Regions from separate parts of the Faecalibacterium sp. IP-3-29 genome, predicted to be linked through region 2. Evidence: riboswitches for the same ligand, from Rfam matches in the RefSeq annotation. Region 2 holds a riboswitch; the other holds the start of a gene.
The links. Region 2 has a riboswitch for thiamine pyrophosphate ahead of thiT (energy-coupled thiamine transporter ThiT). Riboswitches for the same ligand answer to the same signal wherever they lie in the genome.

Region 1: another riboswitch for thiamine pyrophosphate. It lies ahead of thiW (energy coupling factor transporter S component ThiW); the one in region 2 lies ahead of thiT (energy-coupled thiamine transporter ThiT).

What each region holds. Positions count from the first base shown of each region.
Region 1 covers NZ_CP094471.1:297,670-302,230, forward strand. Annotated here, with positions in the region: gene MTP40_RS01330 (Trm112 family protein) at 1-863, opposite strand, end outside; gene MTP40_RS01335 (SPFH domain-containing protein) at 878-2,167, opposite strand; TPP riboswitch at 2,349-2,455, shown strand; gene thiW (energy coupling factor transporter S component ThiW) at 2,636-3,151, shown strand; gene thiM (hydroxyethylthiazole kinase) at 3,164-3,985, shown strand; gene thiE (thiamine phosphate synthase) at 3,972-4,561, shown strand, end outside.
Region 2 covers NZ_CP094471.1:1,035,873-1,040,433, forward strand. Annotated here, with positions in the region: gene MTP40_RS04955 (recombinase family protein) at 1-295, shown strand, start outside; tRNA gene MTP40_RS04960 (tRNA-Ala) at 620-695, opposite strand; gene thiT (energy-coupled thiamine transporter ThiT) at 841-1,413, opposite strand; TPP riboswitch at 1,502-1,604, opposite strand; gene MTP40_RS04970 (sporulation transcriptional regulator SpoIIID) at 1,715-1,960, shown strand; gene sigG (RNA polymerase sporulation sigma factor SigG) at 1,997-2,761, opposite strand; gene MTP40_RS04980 (sigma-70 family RNA polymerase sigma factor) at 2,996-3,697, opposite strand; gene MTP40_RS04985 (sigma-E processing peptidase SpoIIGA) at 3,862-4,561, opposite strand, start outside.

The sequences.
Region 1 (4,561 bases), 740 kb from region 2:
CTGTAGCCGCCGGTGGTGGCGTGGAGCGCATCGGCCGTGGAGTTGTACATCCGGCGGTAGGCGCGCTCGGCGCAGGCATCGGCATCCTCGTCATACCGGTCGGCCAGATAGCCGGGCAGGTAGGCCGTGGAGAAGGGCATCAGGTCACCGTAATCAAAGGGCTCAATGGCATCCATGTGGGTGTTGGGCATCTTGCTGGAGCCATCCACCGGCACCTTGGCAAAGGCGGCCGAGCCCTCGCGGCGCACATCGTAGTGCTGGGTGGTGGTCACCATGTAATCGCCCTCGCGGTGGCTCTCGGAGTTCTGGCCCTCGTACCGGCCGCGCGCGTCGGCCTTGGCATCGTAGAGCCAGAAGGGAACATATACGCCCTGGATCTCTGCGATGTGGTTCTGGCTCTTGAACGCCTTGGGCAGGAAAGCCTTGCCCTTGTAATATCTGGTCAGCTGGGCAATGGCGGTCTTTTTGTCCAGCTTGAAGGGCAGGATGTATTCCGGCTTCAGCTTGCCGGAGAGCTTGCCGCCCAGCACTGTGGGGTTGCCGCAGTAGGGGCAGGTGGTGGCGGCGGTGGTCTCATCACAGACCAGCTCGGCCCCGCAGGTGGGGCAGGAGTAGCTGTTCAGGCCCTCCGCCTCGGCCTCGCTCCACACCGGGCTGTCCTGCCGGGGCAGGCGGGCGGCTTTTTTGGCATCGCCCTCGGCGGCAGTGTCGGCAGCGGCCTGCTTTTTGGCGTAGCGGGCCTCGATGTCCTTTACGTCGTAGGCCGAGCCGCAGTAATCGCAGACCAGCTTGCCGCTGGCACCATCGTAGTGCAGGGGGCCGGTACAGGCCGGGCACTGATAATTCGTTGTCTTTTCAGCCATGCGTCAGACCCCTCTCAGGCCCCAAAGGGCTTGCCGCACTCGGGGCAGAACTTGGGCGGGTTGGCCGGGTCGGCGGGCACAAAGCCGCAGTTGGCGCACTTGGCGGCGGGCCGGGGTCTGCCGCACTCCGAGCAGAATTTGCCGCTGTTCTTTGCACCGCAGCTGCACACCCAGACAGCCGGGGCTTCGGGCCGGGGCTTGCCGCATTCGGCACAGAACTTGCCCGTGTTGCCGGTGTGGCCGCAGCTGCAGGTCCAGCCAGCGGCCGGTGCGGCCTGAGGCTGCGCGGCGGTCTGCTGGCCGCCCATCTGGTAGAGATCCCGGGCGTTGACACCGCCCGCTGCAGCAGCCTGGTTCATCCCCATAAAGGCCATGGCGGGACCGGCGGCGGTGTTGGAGGCGGCAGCCTGCATGGCGGAGGCCTGTGCGCCAACCAGATGCGCGGCGGCGCGGGTGGGGTCCATAAAGGCCGCACTGCGCTGCAGCTCCTTGATCATCTGCTCGTCCTCTTCGCTGGCCTTGACACCGGAAACGCCCAGAGAGACGATCTCGATGCCGCGCAGCCTGCTCCACTTGGCGCTCAGCTCCTGATTCAGGGCCTCGGCCAGCTCGGCGGTGTGGCCGGGCAGGGCGGAGTAGCGGATGCCCTGCTCGCTGATCCGGGCAAAGGCGGGCTGCAGGGCGGTCATCAGCTCGGTCTTGAGCTGGCTGTCCAGCGCGTCGCGGGTGTAGGCGTTTTCCACATTGCCGCAGACATTGGTGTAAAACAGGATGGGGTTGACCACCCGGTAGCTGTATTCGCCGAAGCACCGGATGCCGATGTCGATATCGATACCGGCGCGCTGGTCCACCACCCGGAAAGGCACCGGGTTGGGGGTGCCGTACTTGTTGCCGGTGAGCTCCCGGGTATTGATATAGTAGATGCGCTGGTCGGAACCGGCCTGCCCGCCAAAGCTGAACCGCTTGCCCAGCTCGGCAAACACGCTGTCGATGTTCTTCAGCCCGTCGCTGAGCAGGGAGGGCTGGGTGCCGGTGCTGTAGGTGTACTCGCCGGGCTCAGCACAGAGGTCCACCACCTTGCCCTGCTCCACGATCAGCACGCACTGGCCGTCGGCCACGGCGATCACAGAGCCGTCCGAGATGACGTTTTCGCTGCCGTGCCGGTTGGCGGAGCGGCCATTGGTCCGTTTCTGGCCCTTGACGGCCAGCACCTCCGCAGGCAGAGCGTCACAATAAAAATATTCCTTCCACTGGTCGCCCATCACGCCGGATGCCGCGCCCATGGCTGCTTTGATGAGACCCATAACTTCAATCTCCTTTTGTGCCGGGCAGTGCCCCAAAGCGGGGAATGGCTCCCCCGGGCGCTGCGAAATTTGGGACAAGTATAACATAATCCGGGAAATTGTAAAAGCGATTTGGCAAAAAGGCGAAAGAAAAACTTATTCTTGCTTTTTTGCCCCGGCGGGTGTACAATACCCTACGAGAAACAAAACACAGGGGAGCTCGTGAGGCGGGCTGAGAGGAAGTAACCAAACTTCGACCCTTGACCTGATGCGGATAATGCCGCCGTAGGAAGTCATAGGAAAATGATTTTTTGCAGGAGGCACCGCTGTGGTGTCTCCTGTTTTTTGTTGCCGCAAGCCGCCGCAACGGGCGGCTCCGGGCTGAGGGGGAGCGCCCTGAGCCTTGAAATGACTGCGATGGGAAGCCGTGTTCCGGCGTGAGAGGAGGCCAGCAAGCCTCGACCGCTTTTTGAGAAAGAGGAGTTTCCAATGAAAAAATTCTCTGTGAAAAAGCTGGCTCTCGCTGGAATGTTCTGCGCCCTGTGCGTGGTGGGCAGTGTGTTCAGCTTCCCGATGTTCGGCAGCAAGTGCGCCCCCGTGCAGCACATGGTCAATGTGCTCTGCGCCGTGCTGCTGGGCCCCTGGTGGGGCGTGGGCGTGGCCTTTGTGGCCTCGCTGCTCCGCAATATCCTGGGTCTGGGCAGCCTGATGGCCTTCCCGGGCAGCATGTTTGGTGCCCTGCTCTGCGGCCTGGTCTACGCAAAGACCAAAAACCTGATCGCCACCCTGGTGGGCGAGGTGTTCGGCACCAGCATTCTGGGCGGCCTGTGCGCTTACCCGGTGGCCATCTGCCTGATGGGCAAGAGCGCCGGTGACATCGCGTTCTACGCCTACATCGTGCCCTTCCTCATCTCCACCGCTGTGGGTGCGGTCATTGCGGGCGTGCTGGTGTACAGCCTACAGCACTCCGGTGCCCTGCGCTCCATGCAGAGCAGCCTTTCCTGACGGGGGTGCGTCATGTTTGCAGAGCAGTTTGCCAATGTCCGCACCAAAAGCCCCCTGATTCATAATATCACCAACTACGTCACCGTGAACGACTGCGCCAACATGGTGCTGGCCTGCGGTGCTTCGCCCATTATGGCCGACGATGCTGCAGAGGTAGAGGATATCACCACCATCTGCGGCGGGCTGAACATCAACATCGGCACCCTGAACAGCCGCACCATTGAATCCATGCTCAGGGCAGGCAAAAAGGCCAATGCACTGGGCCACCCCGTGGTGCTGGACCCTGTGGGCGCGGGCGCTTCCGCCCTGCGCACCGAGACGGCCTACCGCCTGCTGGACGAGGTGCGGTTCACGGTCATCCGGGGCAATATCTCCGAGGTAAAGACGCTGGCTTCCGGCGCGGGCACCACCAAGGGCGTGGATGCCGATGTGGCCGACAAGGTCACCGAGGAAAATCTGGACGGCGCGGTGGCCTTTGCCAAGGCATTTGCCGCAAAGACCGGTGCCGTTGTGGCCATCACCGGTGCCATTGACATCGTGGCCGATGGGGCAAAAGCCTACTGCATCCGCAACGGCCACCCAATGATGAGTGCCATCACCGGCACGGGCTGCCAGCTCTCTGCCCTGACGGCGGCCTTTCTCACTGCCAACCCCGGCCAGCCGCTGGAGGCTGCGGCTGCCGCCGTCTGCGCCATGGGCCTTGCGGGCGAGATCGCCCATGCACGGCTGACCCCGCTGGACGGCAACGCCACCTACCGCAATTACATCATTGATGCCATTTATCATATGACTCCGGCTCAGCTGGAAGAGGGTGCCAAGTATGAAGTGCGCTGAAGAATATATGCGGCTCTACGCCGTCACCGACCGTGCCTGGGTGGGCGGTCAGACCCTCTATCAGCAGGTGGAGAGCGCCCTGAAGGGCGGTGTGACCTGCGTTCAGCTGCGGGAAAAGGAGCTGGACGAGGAAGCCTTCCTGAAGGAGGCATTTGAGCTCCACGACCTGTGCAAAAAGTACAACGTGCCCTTTTTCATCAACGATAACGTGGACATTGCCATCCGCTGCCACGCCGAGGGCATCCATGTGGGGCAGGAAGATATGGCCGCTGCTCAGGTGCGCCAGCGCGTGGGCGATGAGATGATGATCGGCGTATCCGTCCACAGCGTGGAGGAGGCCCTGGAGGCCGTCCGGCACGGTGCCGACTGTCTGGGCGTGGGTGCAGCCTTCTCTACCCACACCAAGGCAGACGTGGACGTTCTGCCCGAGGGCATGATGAAAGCCATCTGCGATGCCGTGGACATCCCCGTTGTGGCCATCGGCGGCATCCACAAGGAGAACCTGCTCCGGCTCAAGGGCACCGGCGTGAACGGTGTGGCCCTTGTCAGTGCGATCTTCGGCGCGGAGGACATCGA
Region 2 (4,561 bases):
CGCTCGGCCGCGGTTGAGCGAAAATCAAGTTCGTTTCTGGCTGACCCGGTTCCGCAAGCTCGACCCGAACGTGAAAAGCCACCGGGAAACGCTTATCAATACATTCGTGAATGCTGTTTATCTCTACGATGAAAAAGTTTTGATTGCATTCAACTACAAAGACGGCACAAAAACTATCACTTTCGATGAAATCGCCGCCCAAAATGCCCCAGAGGGCAATGGTTCGGATTTAGGTTGCTTCGCTCCACCAAGAACTCCAGTATCCGAACCGGGTACTGGAGTTTCTGTTTTGTAATAACCTTCCCGGAGGCTAGGCGGGTGGATTCGAACAGCATCGACCCGCCGAACAGTCCGGCGGGGAAAAAAGCTTTTTAGATGCGCGGCTTGCGTAATCCACCCGCGCCCATAAAAGACCGTCAGCGTAGAGATACGCTGGCGGGCCTTGGCATGGAGCTGGCGGCGCGGCGCGGAAAACACTGCAAGCGTTAAATCAGATAACGGTTTCGATTGAAATCGGGGGTGTCACTGGCCCGCCTGCATGGCGAGCGGTGCACCCCTGATCTTTTTGTCGGAACAAAAAAGAAAAGCACCATACTTCCTACGAAGTACAGTGCTTTTTTGGTGGAGAATAGCGGGATCGAACCGCTGACCTCTTGCATGCCATGCAAGCGCTCTCCCAGCTGAGCTAATCCCCCACATATTCGGTTGGTGTCCTGCGACGTGAATTATTATACCAGCCGGGCGGGCGGTTGTCAACACCCAATTTGAAAAAGTTTGCAATAACAAAAAAGCCCTGCCGGGCACAGAGCCGGGCAGGGCGCGGAACAAAGTGAGGATGGGTTAGGCCTTTGCGTGCTGGCGGTCAAAGATCTGCGGAGCCACGCGGCAGAGCAGAACGGCGGCCACCATGGTCAGCAGGGTCTCGGGCAGCATGTAGCTGCCGTTGTACACCAGGCTGTAAGTCCAGGCGGACAGGCCTTCGTTCAGGTTGCCCCAGACCAGCACACCGGACAGGAAGCTGCACATAAAGCGCAGGAAGCCTGCCATAAAGGTGCCCACGGCCACGCCGACCATCCGGTTCTTGAAGGGACGGGCAAAGAACTCGGCAGTGCCCAGTGCCATAAAGGCCACCAGGTAGTCCAGCAGGACTTCACCCAGGAAATACAGGAAGGTCGGGGTCGGGGGTGCCCAGAAGCCCAGCAGCATCTGCAGGCAGCCGTTGACAAAGCCGGTGAACAGGCCCCACTTCACGCCGTGGCGGAAGGAGACCAGCACAAAAGGCAGCATGCTCAGCAGGGTAACGCTGCCGCCGTTGGGCAGGGTGAAGAACTTGATGTTGCTCAGTACGGTGCCAATGGCAATCATCAGGGCGCACTCCACAAGAATGCGGGTCTTGGAATAGGTTTTTGACATGGGAGATTCCTCTTCTCAGATAATAGTACACAAAAACAAATGCACCTGCACAAAAAGGCAGGCGCATGGGCTTCGTTTGTGAAGAGGGTGGACCTTTCCGCAAACTACCTACGCCGGCATTACCCGGATCAGGTTCGAGGGTACTCCGCTCAGGTGCGGATCTCAGCTTTTCAGCGCCCCTGTTTTTATGTCCAGCTCCCAGTATAGCGGTCAGCGCCCAAATGTCAAGCCCCGGCGGGCATATTGGCGGCCGCTGGCTCATATTTTTTAGGGAGACCGCAAACAGGGGAGGCGTGACCGGATGAACGTGGAGCCGGAGCAGCGGGCGGCGCTGCTGGGAGAGTACATTGCAGAGCACAGTGCCACGGTGCGGGCAGCCGCCCGGGCGTTCGGGTGCAGCAAATCAACGGTGCACAAGGACGTATCCACCCGCCTGCGGGCCGTGGATGCGGCCCTGTTTGCCCGGGTGCAGGCCGTGCTGGCCCGCAACAAGGCCGAGCGCCATCTGCGGGGCGGGGCGGCGACCAGACGCAAATACAAAAAGTAGGAGAGCGGTGCAGGGAGGCCTGTGCCGCTCTCCTGTTTATTTGTGCCGGAACTGCTCTAGCGCGGCCTTTTCCAGCCGGGAGACCTGCGCCTGGCTGATGCCGATCTCCCGCGCCACCTCCATCTGGGTCTCGCCCTTGAGGTAGCGCAGCTCCATGATCCGCTTTTCGCGCGGGGTCAGCCCGGCCACGGTCTGCCGGAACTCCAACCCGCTGATCCAGCTGTCCTCGCTGTCCGGGTCGCGCACCTGATCGATGACATACATGGCATCGCCGCCATCGGTGTAAAGGGGCTCTTCCAGGCTGATGGGCTCCACCACCGATTCCAGCGCCGCGTTCACCTCCCGGCGGGAAAGCCCTGCCTGCCGGGCCACCTCGTCCACGGTGGGCTCCCGGCCCAACTGCTTTTCCAGCGTCTCCCGGGCCTGCATGGCCTTGTAGGCAGCATCGCGCAGGCTGCGGCTGACCCGCAGGGCGTTGTTGTCCCGCAGGAAGCGCCGGATCTCCCCGATGATCATGGGCACGCCGTAGGTGGAAAACCGCACCGGCTGGGCCGGGTCAAAGTTGTCGATGGCTTTGATGAGCCCGATGCACCCCACCTGAAACAGGTCGTCCAGATTCTCCCCCCGCTGCGCGAACCGCTGCACCACGCTCAGGACAAGCCGCAGGTTGCCCTCGATCATGGCCTGCCGGGCGGCGGCATCGCCTGCCCGCGCCCGGGTGAGCAGCTGCCGCTTTTCCGCTTCGGAAAGCACCGGCAGCTGGGCCGTGTCCACCCCGCATAATTCCACTTTGTTGTACATCCCCCGAACCTCCGGTTACGTTGATACCGGAAGTATGGGGTAAGAGGGCGGGGAAGATACATGGGAATTGTTAGCAGCCTCGCCCTCTCAGTCATTGCTTCGCAATGCCAGCTCTCCCAAAGGGAGAGCCTTTGGCAGGGCAACCGCAAGCAGGTGCTAAAGGCTGGGGCAGTCTTGGCTCCCCCTTTGGGGGAGCTGGCGCGTTAGCGCCTGAGAGGGTGAGCCAGCTGCCGGTTACTCCCGCTCCAGCACCTCTTTCAGCTGACGGATGATCCGCTTTTCCAGCCGGGAGATGTAGCTTTGGCTGATGCCAAGGGCATCGGCGGCTTCCTTCTGGGTGTGCTCCACGCCGTCCACAAGGCCGAAGCGCAGCTCCATGATCTGCCGCTCCCGGGGGGCCAGCTGCTCCACGGAGCGCCGGAGGGTGGCGCGCTCGGCGGCCTGCTCCAATTGCAGGCCCACAAGGTTTTCGTCGCTGCCCAGCACGTCCGAGAGCAGCAGCTCGTTGCCGTCGCCGTCGGTGTTCAGGGGCTCGTCGATGCTGGCCTCCTGCCGCCGGTTGGAGCTTTTGCGCAGGTACATCAGGATCTCGTTGCCGATGCACCGGCTGGCGTAGGTGGCCAGCTTGATGTTCCGCGCGGGCGTAAAGGTGTTCACCGCCTTGATCAGCCCGATGGTGCCAATGGAGATCATGTCCTCCTGCGGCACGCCGCTGTTCTCGTACTTTTTGGCAAGATAGACCACCAGCCGCAGGTTGTGGGTGATGAGGTCATCGCGCGCGGCGGCATCCCCCGCCATCATCCGGATCAGCAGGGCCTTTTCCTGTTCCGGTGTCAGCGGCGGCGGCAGGCTGGGCCCGCCGTTGATGTAGTGGGCGGCGGAAGGGGCAAGAAGCGAGAGGAAAAGGCGGCGTAGAAGTGAAATAAGACGATGCAAGATGGTTCCTCCTTTGACGGGTAAACCCTCTCCGTCAATGCTAACGCATTGCCACCTCTCCCGAAGGGAGAGGCTTTGGCATTTTGGTAGAGTTTGAGCAAAAGTAATTAGCAGAAGTGGCCCGATTTGCCAAGGGCTCCCACTTTGGGGGAGCTGGCACGACGCTAGTCGTGACTGAGAGGGTGAGCTTGCTGAAAATGGTCCCCGGCTTCCACCCCCACCAGCACATCCCACCCATCGGGCGGCGGGGGGAGGTCGGCGAAGGCGGCATAGAACCTCTCAGTCTCGCTTTGCTCGACAGCTCCCCTGGCAGGGGAGCCAAGAGAGGCTTTGCAAACCACAAAAGCTGCCGGGACGGCCGGCAGGATACAGTGCCCGGCCACGGTGGTGCAGGGGACAAGGCGCACCCCCAGCGCCGGGACGGGCAGGGGAGCGGCCCCGGCAAAGTGCTGCTCCAGATAAGTACCCAGGGCGGGCGGCAGGCGGCTCTGCACGGCACCGAACCGCACCAGCACCACCGCCCGGCCCGAAAGCGGCTCCTGCACCGAAAAGCCGGTGTCGCAGAAGGCCCGGACATCCAGCGCTGTGTCTGCCACGGTGAGCCGGGCGGGGAACACCCGCCCGCCGCCCCGGCCCAGAAAGCGGAGCACCCCCTGCACAGCCAGCACCACCCCGCCCGCGCCCGCCAGCAGTGCCCCCGGCGAAAGGGGTAGGTAGATGCAGCCGTTGTTGGTCTGTGCCCCGGGCAGCAGCAGCGCCCCCGCCAGCAGCAGATTTCCCGCGCAGAACCACCCAACAAGCCGGGCAAAGCATCTGACCCCGGGCCGGCCGTAGGCGGCGGCCACCGTGAGGGCGGCGGTTGAC